DNA from 2 places in the Mesorhizobium sp. M0954 genome. Region 1 is predicted to be linked to the other one. Evidence: predicted binding sites of a transcription regulator. Region 1 holds the regulator's gene; the other holds the start of a gene.

Region 1 (6,011 bases):
CGGGCTTGTTCATTGATTTCCTCCCAGAGGTAAAGCGGCAAGACTCGCGCGGGCATAGGATAGAGCCATCCACCGCGCAAGATAGGCTGTCGATCGAAAAATATCCGAGTGAAGTTCGTGCTGAGTACCCCCGCCTTTGCAAGGCGTGGCAATCGTTGGGCGGATTGGCGAAAGAGATCTATTGGCGGGCGGCAATTGCCGCCGCCGCGCCGACCATAAAGCCGGCGGCGGTGCGGTTGAGTGCCCTCAGCGCCCGCGGCGACTTCAGGAACCAGCGCGCCTTGGCCGCCAGCGCCAGATAGGGCACCAGCACGACGAGCAGGACGACGATGGTGAGCGCGACGAGGATGCCGTAATCGGCCAGCGTGATCGTCTTCAGATCGACGATGGTCGGGGTGATGGCAAGATAGAAGATCATCGTCTTCGGATTGCCGAGCGTGACGGCAAGGCCGGCTACAAAGCTGGATGCCAAGCCGCCCTTGCCTTTCTTCGCCTCCACCGTTTCGGGCGTGATGCCGCTCGTCCAGAAACGCCAGCCAAGAAAGGCGAGGTAGGCGACGCCCAGCCATTTGATGGCCAGGAAGACCATGCCGAAAGTCTGTGCGACGAAAGCCAGGCCGAGCACCACGGCAGTGAGATAGGTCAGGTCGCCGAGCATCAGCCCGAACGACATGGCCAGCGACGAGTGGAAGCCGGAACCCAGAGCACGCGCAACAAGCGCGGTGACGCCTGGGCCGGGGATGGCCGCGGCGATGCCGAGGGCAGCACTATAGGCGAGGAACCCGGTGAGTGTCATGATTGGCGCTTGTCGCACAATGTTGAAGTTGGGTGAATTCCCTCGGGCCGGATTCGATTGCGCCAGCGCAGCAGGCGACACCGCCGTTCAGGAGCGGCCGTCTTCGTAGGTAACGCGCCAGATGGTGCCGTTACCGTCCTCTGTGACGATCAGGGAGCCGTCCTTGGCCATCGCGACACCGACCGGGCGGCCCCAGACGGCGTCGTTCGAGATGACGAAGCCGGTCATGAAGTCCTCATATTCGCCTGTCGGCTTGCCATCCCTGAATTTGAGCCTCACCACCTTGTAACCGGTCCTAGCGCCACGGTTCCACGAACCATGCATGGCGACGAAGGCGTCACCCTGATAATCCGCCGGGAAGTTCTTGCCGTCGTAGAAGGCTATATTCATCGGCGCCGAATGCGCCTGCATCAATACATCGGGGACAGTGGCCTTGCCGGCGAGGTCTGGCCGCTCGCCCTGATGGCGCGGATCCTCGTTATTGCCGATGTAGTACCAAGGCCAACCATAGAATCCGCCGTCCTTGACCGCCGTTGCAAATTCGAACGGCACATTGTCGCCGAGTTCGTCGCGCTCATTGACGACGCACCACACTGCGCCGGTGGCGGGCTGCACGGTCATGCCCGTACAGTTGCGCAGGCCGGTGGCGACAGTTCGCGGATTTTTCCCATCCGGGTCAAAGGCGAGCACATCGGCACGGCCGTCCTCGGAGCCCCAGGCCGCCCCGAGCGGCTTTGATTTGGCCCAGGCGTCGAGGCCGCTATCCGGCTCCTTGCCTATATCCTCGGCGACGTTCGAGGCGGAGCCAACCGACAAATAAAGCGTTTTGCCGTCCTGCGAGAAGGCGATGTCGCGGGTCGTGTGACCACCCGACGGGATTTGGGCGACAATGGTTTCTGGTTTGCCGGATGTCTTCAGGTCGCCATCGCGATAGGGGAAGCGGACGATGCTGTCGCTGTTCGCGACATAAACCCATTGCGGTTTGTCTCCTGGCGGATAGAAGGCGATGCCGTAGGGATAATTAAGCCCCTTGGCGAAGATCGCTTTCTCGATGGGCCTGGCGCTGCCCTCGGCGAGACGATAGACGCGTATTTGGTCGGCATGGCTGTTGGCAACAAACAGGTCGCCATTCGGAGCGACGCGCACGACACGTGGATTGACGATGCCGGATGCGATCATTTCAGCCGAAAAGCCGGACGGCAATTCTGGCTTGGCGCTTTCGGGCCGTTCCGCCACGCCGGCGCCGTTCGAAGCGGATTGGGCGGGGTCGGCTGCCGGCATGTCTCGCGGCCCAATCAGGCGTCGGACGCCAGGCCTGTCGGCGTGCCAATCGCCAAACGCGGCTTCGCCTTTGAGCACATTCTGGTCCGCCTGCTGGGCGGCTGCCGGTGTCGCAACAAGGAGGGCAGCGGCCAAGGCCGCAAAGCCGCCAGATCGGATCATCAACGTCCTCCGGGATTCGCCTCGAACAGGGGCAAACGGCATCAGGCATTGATCGTTCCAAGCGGCCGTCCAGCACACGAGGATTTGAAGCCGAACCCGTTCAGTTGCCAGAGGCGTAAAAGTCGTCGTCGAGGCGCTTTTCCAGCGCGACCAGATCGGCCGGCAGCGGTAAACCCATCGCCCGCATCTCTTGCAGCTTCTCGCGCAACTGCTCTTGTACCTCGTGCTGATCCTCTGGCTGGTTGATCATTTCTTCGAGCAGCAGACTGATCTGGGCCTTGAACGATTCCAGCGCCATTCTTTTCTCCTCCTTGCGGCAGGCCCGCGGCGGCTCCTAGCTCAGCATGCGCGAAATCAGCTGCGCCGTATAGTCGACCATCGGTACTATGCGCGCATAATTCAGCCGCGTCGGCCCGATGACGCCGAGCGCACCGACGACACGCGCGTCCTTGTCGCGATAGGGTGCCACCACCAGCGAGGAGCCAGACAGCGAAAACAGCTTGTTTTCCGAACCGATGAATATGCGCACGCCTGGGCCTGCCTCGGCGAGGTCGAGAAGCTGGATCAGCCCATCCTGCGTCTCCAGATCCTCAAACAGATGCCGCAGCAATTCTATGTCGGCCTGGGCAGTGACGTTTTCCAGGAGATTGGCGCGACCGCGCACGATAAGCCGCCCAGGCACGCCGCTTTCAGCGCCTGCCCAGACCGCCAGGCCCTTCTCGACCAGATCCTGCGACAGCGTGTCGAGGGCCGCCCTGGTCTCTTCCTTGATGCGGGCGATCTCGACCCGCGCCTCGGCCAGGGTGCGACCGCGGATATGGGCGTTGAGGAAGTTAGAGGCTTCGTGCAATTGCGAGATGGTGATGCCGGCGGGCAGATCGATGACGCGATTTTCGACGTCGCCGTTCTGCGAGACCAGCACGGCCAGCGCCTTGGTCGGCTCGAGCTGGATGAATTCGATGTGCTTAAGCGCCGCCTCATTCTTGGCGGCGAGCACGAGGCCGGCGCCGCGCGACATCCCGGACAGCATCTGGCTGGCCTCGGTCAGCATATGCTCCAGCGTCGCGCCCGAGCCGGAGGCGCGCACCTGGGCCTCGATGGTGCGGCGCTCCTCGTCGGAGAGGTCACCAAGTTCCATGAAAGCATCGACGAAGAAGCGCAGGCCTGCCTGGGTCGGCAGCCGGCCAGCCGAAATGTGCGGCGCATAGATCAGGCCGAGATGCTCAAGGTCGCTCATCACGTTGCGGATGGTGGCCGGCGACAGCGACGACGGCAGGATGCGCGACAAGCTGCGCGAACCGACCGGCTCGCCATCCCTCAAATAGGAATCGACAATACGCCGGAAGATGTCGCGCGAACGCATGTCGAGCGATTGAAGCGCGGGCGATTGCAGCGCGTGCGACGGGAGCACGTGCGACTGCAAACCGGGATCGACTGCCTTTGTCATTTCGAGCCAAAAACCTCCGCCCCGAAGATATAGACTTCCGCGGTGTCGGCGCAACCGGTCCATTTTCCTTTGCGCCTCACGCCCCGTGCGGCTACAAGCCGGCCAAGATTCCCCGGCCAAGATTCCGAAGAAAGAAAGAAGCCTGAATGCGCCCTTCCAAACGTCAATTCGACGAAATGCGCCCCATCTCCTTCGAGCGCGGCGTCTCCAAGCATGCGGAAGGCTCGTGCCTGGTGAAGTTCGGCGACACGCATGTGCTGTGTACGGCCAGCTTGGAGGAAAAGGTGCCGGGCTGGATGCGCAACTCCGGCAAGGGCTGGGTGACGGCGGAATACGGCATGCTGCCGCGTTCGACCGGCGAGCGCATGCGCCGCGAGGCTTCGTCCGGCAAACAAGGCGGCCGCACGCTGGAAATCCAGCGGCTGATCGGCCGCTCCCTGCGCGCCGTGGTCGATCTGCAGGCGCTCGGCGAGCAGCAGATCACCGTCGACTGCGACGTGATCCAGGCCGACGGCGGCACGCGCACCGCTTCGATCACCGGCGGCTGGGTGGCGCTCTACGACTGCCTGCGCTGGATGGAAGCCCGCCAGATGGCGAGCCTGAGCAAGGTGCTGAAGGATCACGTTGCGGCAATCTCCTGCGGAATCCATGATGGCCAGCCGGTCATCGACCTCGACTACATCGAGGATTCCTCGGCCGGCACCGACGCCAATTTCGTCATGACCGGCAAGGGCGGCATCGTCGAGATCCAAGGCACGGCCGAGGGCGAGCCGTTCTCGGAAGAGCAGTTCGCGGCGCTGATGGGGCTCGCCAAGAAAGGCATTCAGCGCCTGGTCAGCTTGCAGCAAATGGCGGTGGCTTAGCTGCGGTCAATATTGATGAGATTGGCGATCCTGTGACTCCTTCCGCAATCCTGGAATCAGCACTCTACGTGACCGACCTTGCTGCCGCGGAACGGTTCTATTCGGGCGTGCTCGGGCTCGATCTGCTCGGTAAGGTCGATGGCAGGCATCTCTTCTTCCGCTGCGGCGACGGCGTGCTGCTTATCTTCAATGCCGAGGCCACCAAAGTGCCGCCGCGGGCCGACGCCAAGCTGCCCGTGCCGCCGCATGGCGCGGTCGGCCAGGGCCATCTTTGCTTCGCCGCAAGCGCGGATGAAATCCCACGCTGGAAAGCGCATCTTGAGGCGAAGAAAATCGCCATCGAAAGCGAGTTCGAGTGGCCGCAAGGCGGCCGCTCGATCTATATTCGCGATCCCTCCGGCAATTCGATCGAATTCGCCGAGCCACGAATTTGGGGCATCTGATGCATTCGCCAACTATTCATTCGCTTGATGGGCATAAGATCATCGTCGCAAGCCACAACGCCGGCAAATTGCGAGAATTCGCCGATCTGATGGCGCCATTCGGCATTGAAGCGAAGTCCGCAAAGGAATACGGCCTGCCGGAACCGGACGAGACCGGCACCACTTTCGAGGAGAACGCCCTCATAAAAGCCTTGGCCGCCGCCAAGGCCACTGGATTGCCGGCGCTGTCGGACGATTCCGGCCTGTGTGTCGATGCGCTCGACGGCGCACCCGGCGTCTACACCGCCAACTGGGCTGAGACGCCGGACGGCTCCCGCGACTTCGGCATGGCCATGCAGCGCACGGAAGTGGCCTTGCAAGAAGTTGGCGCGATCACGCCTGCCCAGCGCAAGGGCCGCTTTGTCGCGGTCATCTGCCTGGCCTTCCCCGATGGCCAGGCGGAATATTTTCGCGGTGAGGTCGAGGGCACGCTGGTATGGCCGCCGCGCGGCGAGCTCGGCTTCGGCTACGATCCGGTGTTCTTGCCCGATGGGTTCGAGAAGACCTTCGGCGAGATGAGCGCGAAGGACAAGCATGGCTGGAAGCCCGGCCAGCCAACCGCATTGTCGCACCGTGCCCGCGCCTTCCAGAAATTCGCGCAAGCCCGATTGGCCGCCGTATGACCATGCTGCTCGACCGCAGGCCTGGTTTCGGCGTCTACGTCCACTGGCCGTTCTGCGCGGCCAAATGCCCGTATTGCGACTTCAACAGCCATGTCCGCCACCAGCCGGTCGACCAGGAGCGTTTTGCCCGCGCCTTCGAGGCCGAGCTGGCGACGATGCGCGGCCGCACCGGGCCGCGCGAGGTGACCAGTATCTTTCTTGGCGGCGGCACGCCATCGCTGATGAAACCGCAGACCGTGGCGGCGGTGCTGGATGCAGTGGCGAAGAACTGGACGGTGCCTGATGGCATCGAGGTGACACTGGAGGCCAATCCCTCCTCCGTCGAGGCCGAGCGCTTTCGCGGCTATCGCGCGGCCG
Region 2 (6,011 bases), on a different contig from region 1:
CGTGGCTTACGACAGCAACTACGAAGAGGTAGCCGGCAAGGTCCGCTTGGATGTGAACGCCACCAACGAACTGTCGCTGTTCATTATGGCTGGCTATGGGACCGACGACAACCTAACCGATGGGACCTACGCTATTCCTGCCGGCGGTCGCGGCTTCTACAAGCAGTGGGGTGGCAACTGGGCCGTCTGGGGCGGCGGCACCTACAAGTTCAACGAGAAGACCTCTTTCAACCTTCAGGCGGCGTATGACGAGTGGAAGAACCTCGGCATTGCTGCCAATGTCGCCTACGATATCGTTCCTGGTCTGACGATCACGGCCGAAGTCGACTATCTCCGCGCTGGCAAGTTCGGGGATGTGGACTTCTCTAACTGGACCAATGCCGACAAGAAGAACAGCGTCGGCGGTCTGCTCCGCTTCCAGCGCTCGTTCTGAGGATTGAAGAGCCCGTTGCCGCGTTCGGAGCGGTAACTGCGAGCCTAATTTGCGGCCGAACCATTGTGGTGAGGCTTGTAGAGGTTTCGGCGAATTGCTTGATCACGGACCTCCAATCCGAGCATTTCGTCGATGAGAAGGGCGCCCTGTTCCCGGGCGCCCTTTTTTAAGGGTTATCATCAGACTCTCTCCCGGGGGAACTGTGGGTAAGAAACAACGCATCGTCCTGCAGGCAGCTGTTTTGGCGTCTGCCTTTGGCTTTTTTTTGCTGATCCTGATCCTGCAGATGGTCAGTTTTTTGGTTGACTAGGCACGCGCAAGCGGGATGAATCGCGCAGAGACACGCGGAAGTTTTTTTCGCCAGCGAAACCCCGACGACCTGATGGGGAGTCACGCCAGCAGGGTGGGCGCCACGTCCAGTGCCACCGACCATGCGAGATGCCGATCGTTGGCGCGTCTGTCAGTTCGCGCGGCCATATTCATTCTGGTGCCGATCTGTTGCCTTTTCTGCTTTTCCCATGCGTTTTAGGCCGAGCCATTTGTGAAGCGGGCAGTCAATGGATCTGCGCCTCGCGATTGCCTGCCGTTGCCTGGTTGATCTGGGCGGCATAATCCGAGAGCGAACGCTGCAACCGCGGTTCGAATTGCGCGAAGTTGAACCGGACTTCATCCGCCGTCAGAAACTGGTGGGTTGCGCCGGGAAAGCCGGCGACCATCACAAGGTCGCCTTCCTTGATGCCTTCACAGGCTATGGGTAGCCAACTCTTCGGCCGGTAAGGCACATTGTCGCGCGCATATGGCCGGGAGGAACCATCAGGAGCGACATAGGCGCGATAAAAGCCGAAGTCGCCTGTGTGGCGCGGCCACATCCAGTTGTCCGTTTCGCCGCCGAAGGTTACCGATGCCGAGCGCGGGCGCATAGACAAGGCGCACGTCCTCGATTTCGAGCTTCTGCTGGAGATAGTAGGAGGCGCCGCCATAATAGGCCCCTACGTCGCAGCGGCGATTGGGCTGTCCTTCACATGCGGCGATCAGGGCCTTGCGGTTCGTGGCGAGCCGCTCATAGCGGGCAAACTCATTCAGCTTGTCCGAGACGCCCTTGAGCATTTCGGCGGTCACATCCCGCACGTCCTCGATCACATAGATCGGCTGCCTGGCGCCGCGGGCAATTCTTCACCCAGGGCTCTTCGCCAGAAAGCCGTCTGTGAGATAGCCCTGGCCCTCCTTGCTGTGGATTGGATGGATTCGAACACGCAGTGATGATTGGTTGCGACCAGCCCTTGTGGACTGACGAACGAGGCGGAGCATCCGCCCCGTGATACGATCGCGTTGAGCGGGTCAGCGTCCAGACGGCCCAGCTGGGCGGGATCGATCTGGAGCCCATCCGCGCGCATGGCCGCGCCCACTTCCGCAGTCTGGCCCGGCATCCACATACCTTCGTCCGCCGACGTAGCCTTGACCGTCCAGAGCAAGGCGATGGCAGTTGCTTTGGCCAAACATTTCAAATTCGAGTTCATGCTGACTGTCCCTCTCATCTTGCCTCCTGTTCTCCGCAGATTGGATTGGTGACCATCGGGTGGCCGGAGTCCTGGCGCCCGCGCGGCGGCCACACCGCAAATACCGAGTGGACCGTTAACGCAGGAATCCTGATGGCGCTCACCTCTCATTATATCGGTCGCGCGCAACGTTTGCGGATCATCCGCTGCACCGATCGTGCCAAATGAATAAGCCTTCAAATACAGATGGTGAGCCTCCCCATCCATGTCCTATCTCCGACGTCTTTCACGTAAAAGGCTCGGTGCTTCCACGCTCGTTTGCTCTTCGCCCGTCCCTCTTCCGTCTTGACTAGCAGGAGCCTACGGCCTATCTCACTGCCGCGTTAGCACTCGCTTCTGGTGAGTGCTAACCACGCTCCGGCAACGGAGAACCGTTCAACATCCGCACCAGGGAAATCCAAAAATGGCAAAGTCGAATTTCCGGCCGCTGCATGACCGCGTGGTCGTTCGCCGCGTCGAGTCCGAAGCGAAGACCGCCGGCGGGATCATCATCCCCGATACGGCGAAGGAAAAGCCGCAGGAAGGCGAGATCATCGCCGTCGGTTCCGGCGCCCGTGACGAGGTCGGCAAGCTCGTCCCGCTGGACGTCAAGGCCGGCGACCGCATCCTGTTCGGCAAGTGGTCGGGCACCGAAGTCAAGCTCAACGGCGAAGACCTTCTGATCATGAAGGAAGCGGACATCATGGGCGTCATCGGCTGACACGCCGCCGCCTTTCATCCGCACCATCCAATCTGAATTTCGGGCGAAATGCCCAGGAGTAAAAAATGGCTGCCAAAGACGTAAAATTCTCCCGCGACGCTCGTGAGCGCATGCTGCGCGGCGTCAACATCCTCGCCGACGCGGTGAAGGTCACGCTCGGCCCCAAGGGTCGCAACGTCGTCATCGACAAGTCGTTCGGCGCACCGCGCATCACCAAGGACGGCGTCACCGTCGCCAAGGAAATCGAGCTTGAGGACAAGTTCGAAAACATGGGCGCGCAGATGGTCCGCGAAGTTGCTTCGAAGACCAACGACATCGCCGGCGACGGCACCACCACCGCGACCGTTCTGGCACAGTCGATCGTCCAGGAAGGCCACAAGTCGGTTGCCGCCGGCATGAACCCGATGGACCTCAAGCGCGGCATCGACCTCGCCGTCGCCGACGTCGTCGCGACGCTGATCAAGAACGCCAAGAAGATCAAGACCTCGGAAGAGGTTGCCCAGGTCGGCACCATCGCCGGCAATGGCGATGTTTCGGTCGGCTCGATGATCGCGGAAGCGATGCAGAAGGTCGGCAATGAGGGCGTCATCACCGTCGAGGAAGCCAAGACCGCCGAGACCGAGCTCGAAGTCGTCGAAGGCATGCAGTTCGACCGCGGTTATCTCTCGCCCTACTTCGTCACCAACGCCGAGAAGATGGTTGCGGATCTGGAAGACGCCTACATTCTGCTCCACGAGAAGAAGCTCTCCAACCTGCAGGCCATGCTGCCGATCCTCGAGGCTGTCGTGCAGACCTCGAAGCCGCTGGTCATCATTTCGGAAGACGTCGAAGGCGAGGCCCTGGCCACGCTGGTCGTCAACAAGCTGCGCGGTGGCCTGAAAATCGCCGCCGTCAAGGCGCCGGGCTTTGGTGATCGCCGCAAGGCCATGCTGGAAGACATCGCTATCCTCACCGGTGGCCAGGTCATTTCCGAAGACCTCGGCATCAAGCTCGAGAATGTCGGCCTCAACATGCTCGGCCGCGCCAAGAAGGTGTCGATCTCCAAGGAGAACACCACCATCGTCGACGGCGCCGGCAAGAAGGAAGAAATCCAGGGCCGCGTCGCCCAGATCAAGCAGCAGATCGAGGAGACCACCTCGGACTACGACAAGGAGAAGCTGCAGGAACGTCTCGCCAAGCTGGCGGGCGGCGTTGCCGTCATCCGCGTCGGCGGTGCGACCGAGATCGAAGTCAAGGAAAAGAAGGACCGCGTCGATGACGCCCTCAACGCGACCCGCGCGGCCGTCGAAGAAGGCATCGTTCCCGGCGGCGGCGTCGCCCTGCTGCGCGCTTCGCTGGCCATCACCGTCACTGGCGCCAACTCCGACCAGACCGCCGGCATCGCCATCGTGCGTCGCGCGCTGCAGGCTCCGGCCCGTCAGATCGCGGCCAACGCCGGTGCGGAAGCATCGATCGTTGCCGGCAAGATCCTTGAGAACAAGGGGGCAACCTTCGGCTACAACGCCCAGACCGGCGAATATGGCGACATGATCGCCATGGGTATCGTCGATCCGGTCAAGGTTGTGCGCACGGCTCTGCAGGACGCGGCCTCGGTCGCCGGCCTGCTGGTCACCACCGAAGCCATGATCGCGGAGGCTCCGAAGAAGGAGTCGGTTGGCGGCGGCATGCCGGCTGGTATGCCCGGCGGTGGCATGGGCGGCATGGGCGGTATGGATTTCTAATCCAGCCCCCTATCAACCTACAGCGGAAAGGGCGGCAGCAATGCCGCCCTTTTTTGTGTGCCGAGCATGATCGACAGCTTTAGACGTGCAAGTCCTCTACCCAGCCTGATGGCGGCGAAGCGCAACGGCGTCGTCGTGAGACGGGGTCTGGCCGTGTCCTTTCGTTCAGCCGCTGGTCGAAACTCGTGCTGCCTTCCGCCGTGCCGTCGATCTTTACAGGGCTGAAGGCCTTGCCAACGGCTGGCAGACCCTGGTTGCGGTAGAACTCATCGCATCGTTCGAAAGGCTCCGATACCTGATCGCCTATGGTCGTCAGCTCTTTCAATTGGAACTCGTTCTTTCGGCCATGATCGTGGTCGGCCTGACCGGATTGGGACCCACGGCCTGCTCACGCTTGCCTAAAACCATCTGCAACGCTGGCGTCCGGAGACCCAGATGAGCCTGATCACGATTACAGGTCTGGATAGGCTGTCGCACGGCGCTTCCATCGCACCGCCGCCCTTCCGCTTCATCGGCCGACATCTGCGGCCGCTTGCGGAGCCGATGGCGCTGCTCGCGATTTTGGGAGTTGCTCGGCCCATGCCGGCGCTGCTGACCCACGTTTTCTACCGCGGCTGGAGAGGTGGTGGCCCGCGGCATGGCAGAGTCCAGCCGCGGTGGCCTCGGCTCCAATCTGCTGGCGAGCCTGGTGCGTGACCTGATCGGTTTCGTGTGTGGCAGTGTGGCGGAATCGCGCTTGGTCTGGTGATCGGATTTTACCGCCTCATCGAACGCCTGAGAGGCTCGTGGTCGCGGTTGTATTACCGCTATTACGTGACCTGATCACGTTGACGATGCCAGCACCTTCATTGGCCACTTTCTGGACCATGTACGTCACATCAGGCTCCCCCGCCCGATCGACACGAGCCGGCTCTGTAACCACGCCGCCGTCATATAGCGGTTCCACGACGGCACTGGCGGCAGTCGTCTTCTCAGCGGCTACTGGTGGACGTTTCAGCAGCCAACGAATCCGATGGTGGCAAGGACAGGCAGACCAAGCACCGCGTAAAAGCCGTACTCCGCTGGAGTTCGCCTCGGAAGTGGAGCGACAAGGGCCTGATTTGTCTTGCCATGCCGACATTATCAGCACGCTTTTCGAAGCCTCTGAATTCCTTAGTGTCCATCCCAGCTCGACCTCCGACCATCCCCATTTCCGGCTGCCCGCGGCACGACAGCCCTTGGCCTCTAGCTGCGCTCGAGCGGATCAGCGTGCCGTCCGCCTCCTCTGCCTGATCAAAATGTCTGCACCCATTTGGCAATGGCCGTTTCGCGCAAAAGTATTCCCCCGTGAGCCGGCTTTCCGAATTGGCTTAACTTCCAAATCTGTGGCTTTGCCTGCATTGCGGAGCGCGGAGTTCCGACCACTCGCCCAAGGGTATGCCATGGCGTTTCGTCTCTTTGTTCCGATCCTTGCCGGTGCAACGCTGCGCGAGCGGCTGCTCGCCTGCATCGGGGCCATGATCGGCATCGCATTGACTGGCGTGATCAGTGCGCTGGCGAACGGGTCTGGCCCACATGTCGCACTGCTGGTTGCTCCAATGGGAGCATCGGCCGTGCTGCTC

What was found. Region 1 encodes HrcA, which represses chaperone genes, less so after heat shock. Its sites were predicted from a motif close to GTTAGCACTCNCNNNNNGNGAGTGCTAAC; they were not measured.
Region 2: a site for HrcA is predicted at 2,312-2,340, ahead of groES (co-chaperone GroES). Genes of this name have one in related genera too.

What each region holds. Positions count from the first base shown of each region.
Region 1 is NZ_JAMYNR010000014.1:144,009-150,019, forward strand. Features, by position in the region: gene cysK (cysteine synthase A) at 1-13, opposite strand, end outside; gene NKH93_RS20485 (LysE family translocator) at 179-796, opposite strand; gene NKH93_RS20490 (PQQ-dependent sugar dehydrogenase) at 884-2,239, opposite strand; gene NKH93_RS20495 (hypothetical protein) at 2,340-2,537, opposite strand; gene hrcA (heat-inducible transcriptional repressor HrcA) at 2,574-3,686, opposite strand; gene rph (ribonuclease PH) at 3,833-4,549, shown strand; gene NKH93_RS20510 (VOC family protein) at 4,582-4,992, shown strand; gene rdgB (RdgB/HAM1 family non-canonical purine NTP pyrophosphatase) at 5,007-5,654, shown strand; gene hemW (radical SAM family heme chaperone HemW) at 5,651-6,011, shown strand, end outside.
Region 2 is NZ_JAMYNR010000024.1:63,414-69,424, reverse strand. Features, by position in the region: gene NKH93_RS26015 (porin) at 1-433, shown strand, start outside; gene NKH93_RS26010 (S46 family peptidase) at 988-1,302, opposite strand; partial or broken gene NKH93_RS26005 (S46 family peptidase) at 1,247-1,827, opposite strand; gene groES (co-chaperone GroES) at 2,393-2,689, shown strand; gene groL (chaperonin GroEL) at 2,755-4,410, shown strand; gene NKH93_RS25990 (HPP family protein) at 5,832-6,011, shown strand, end outside.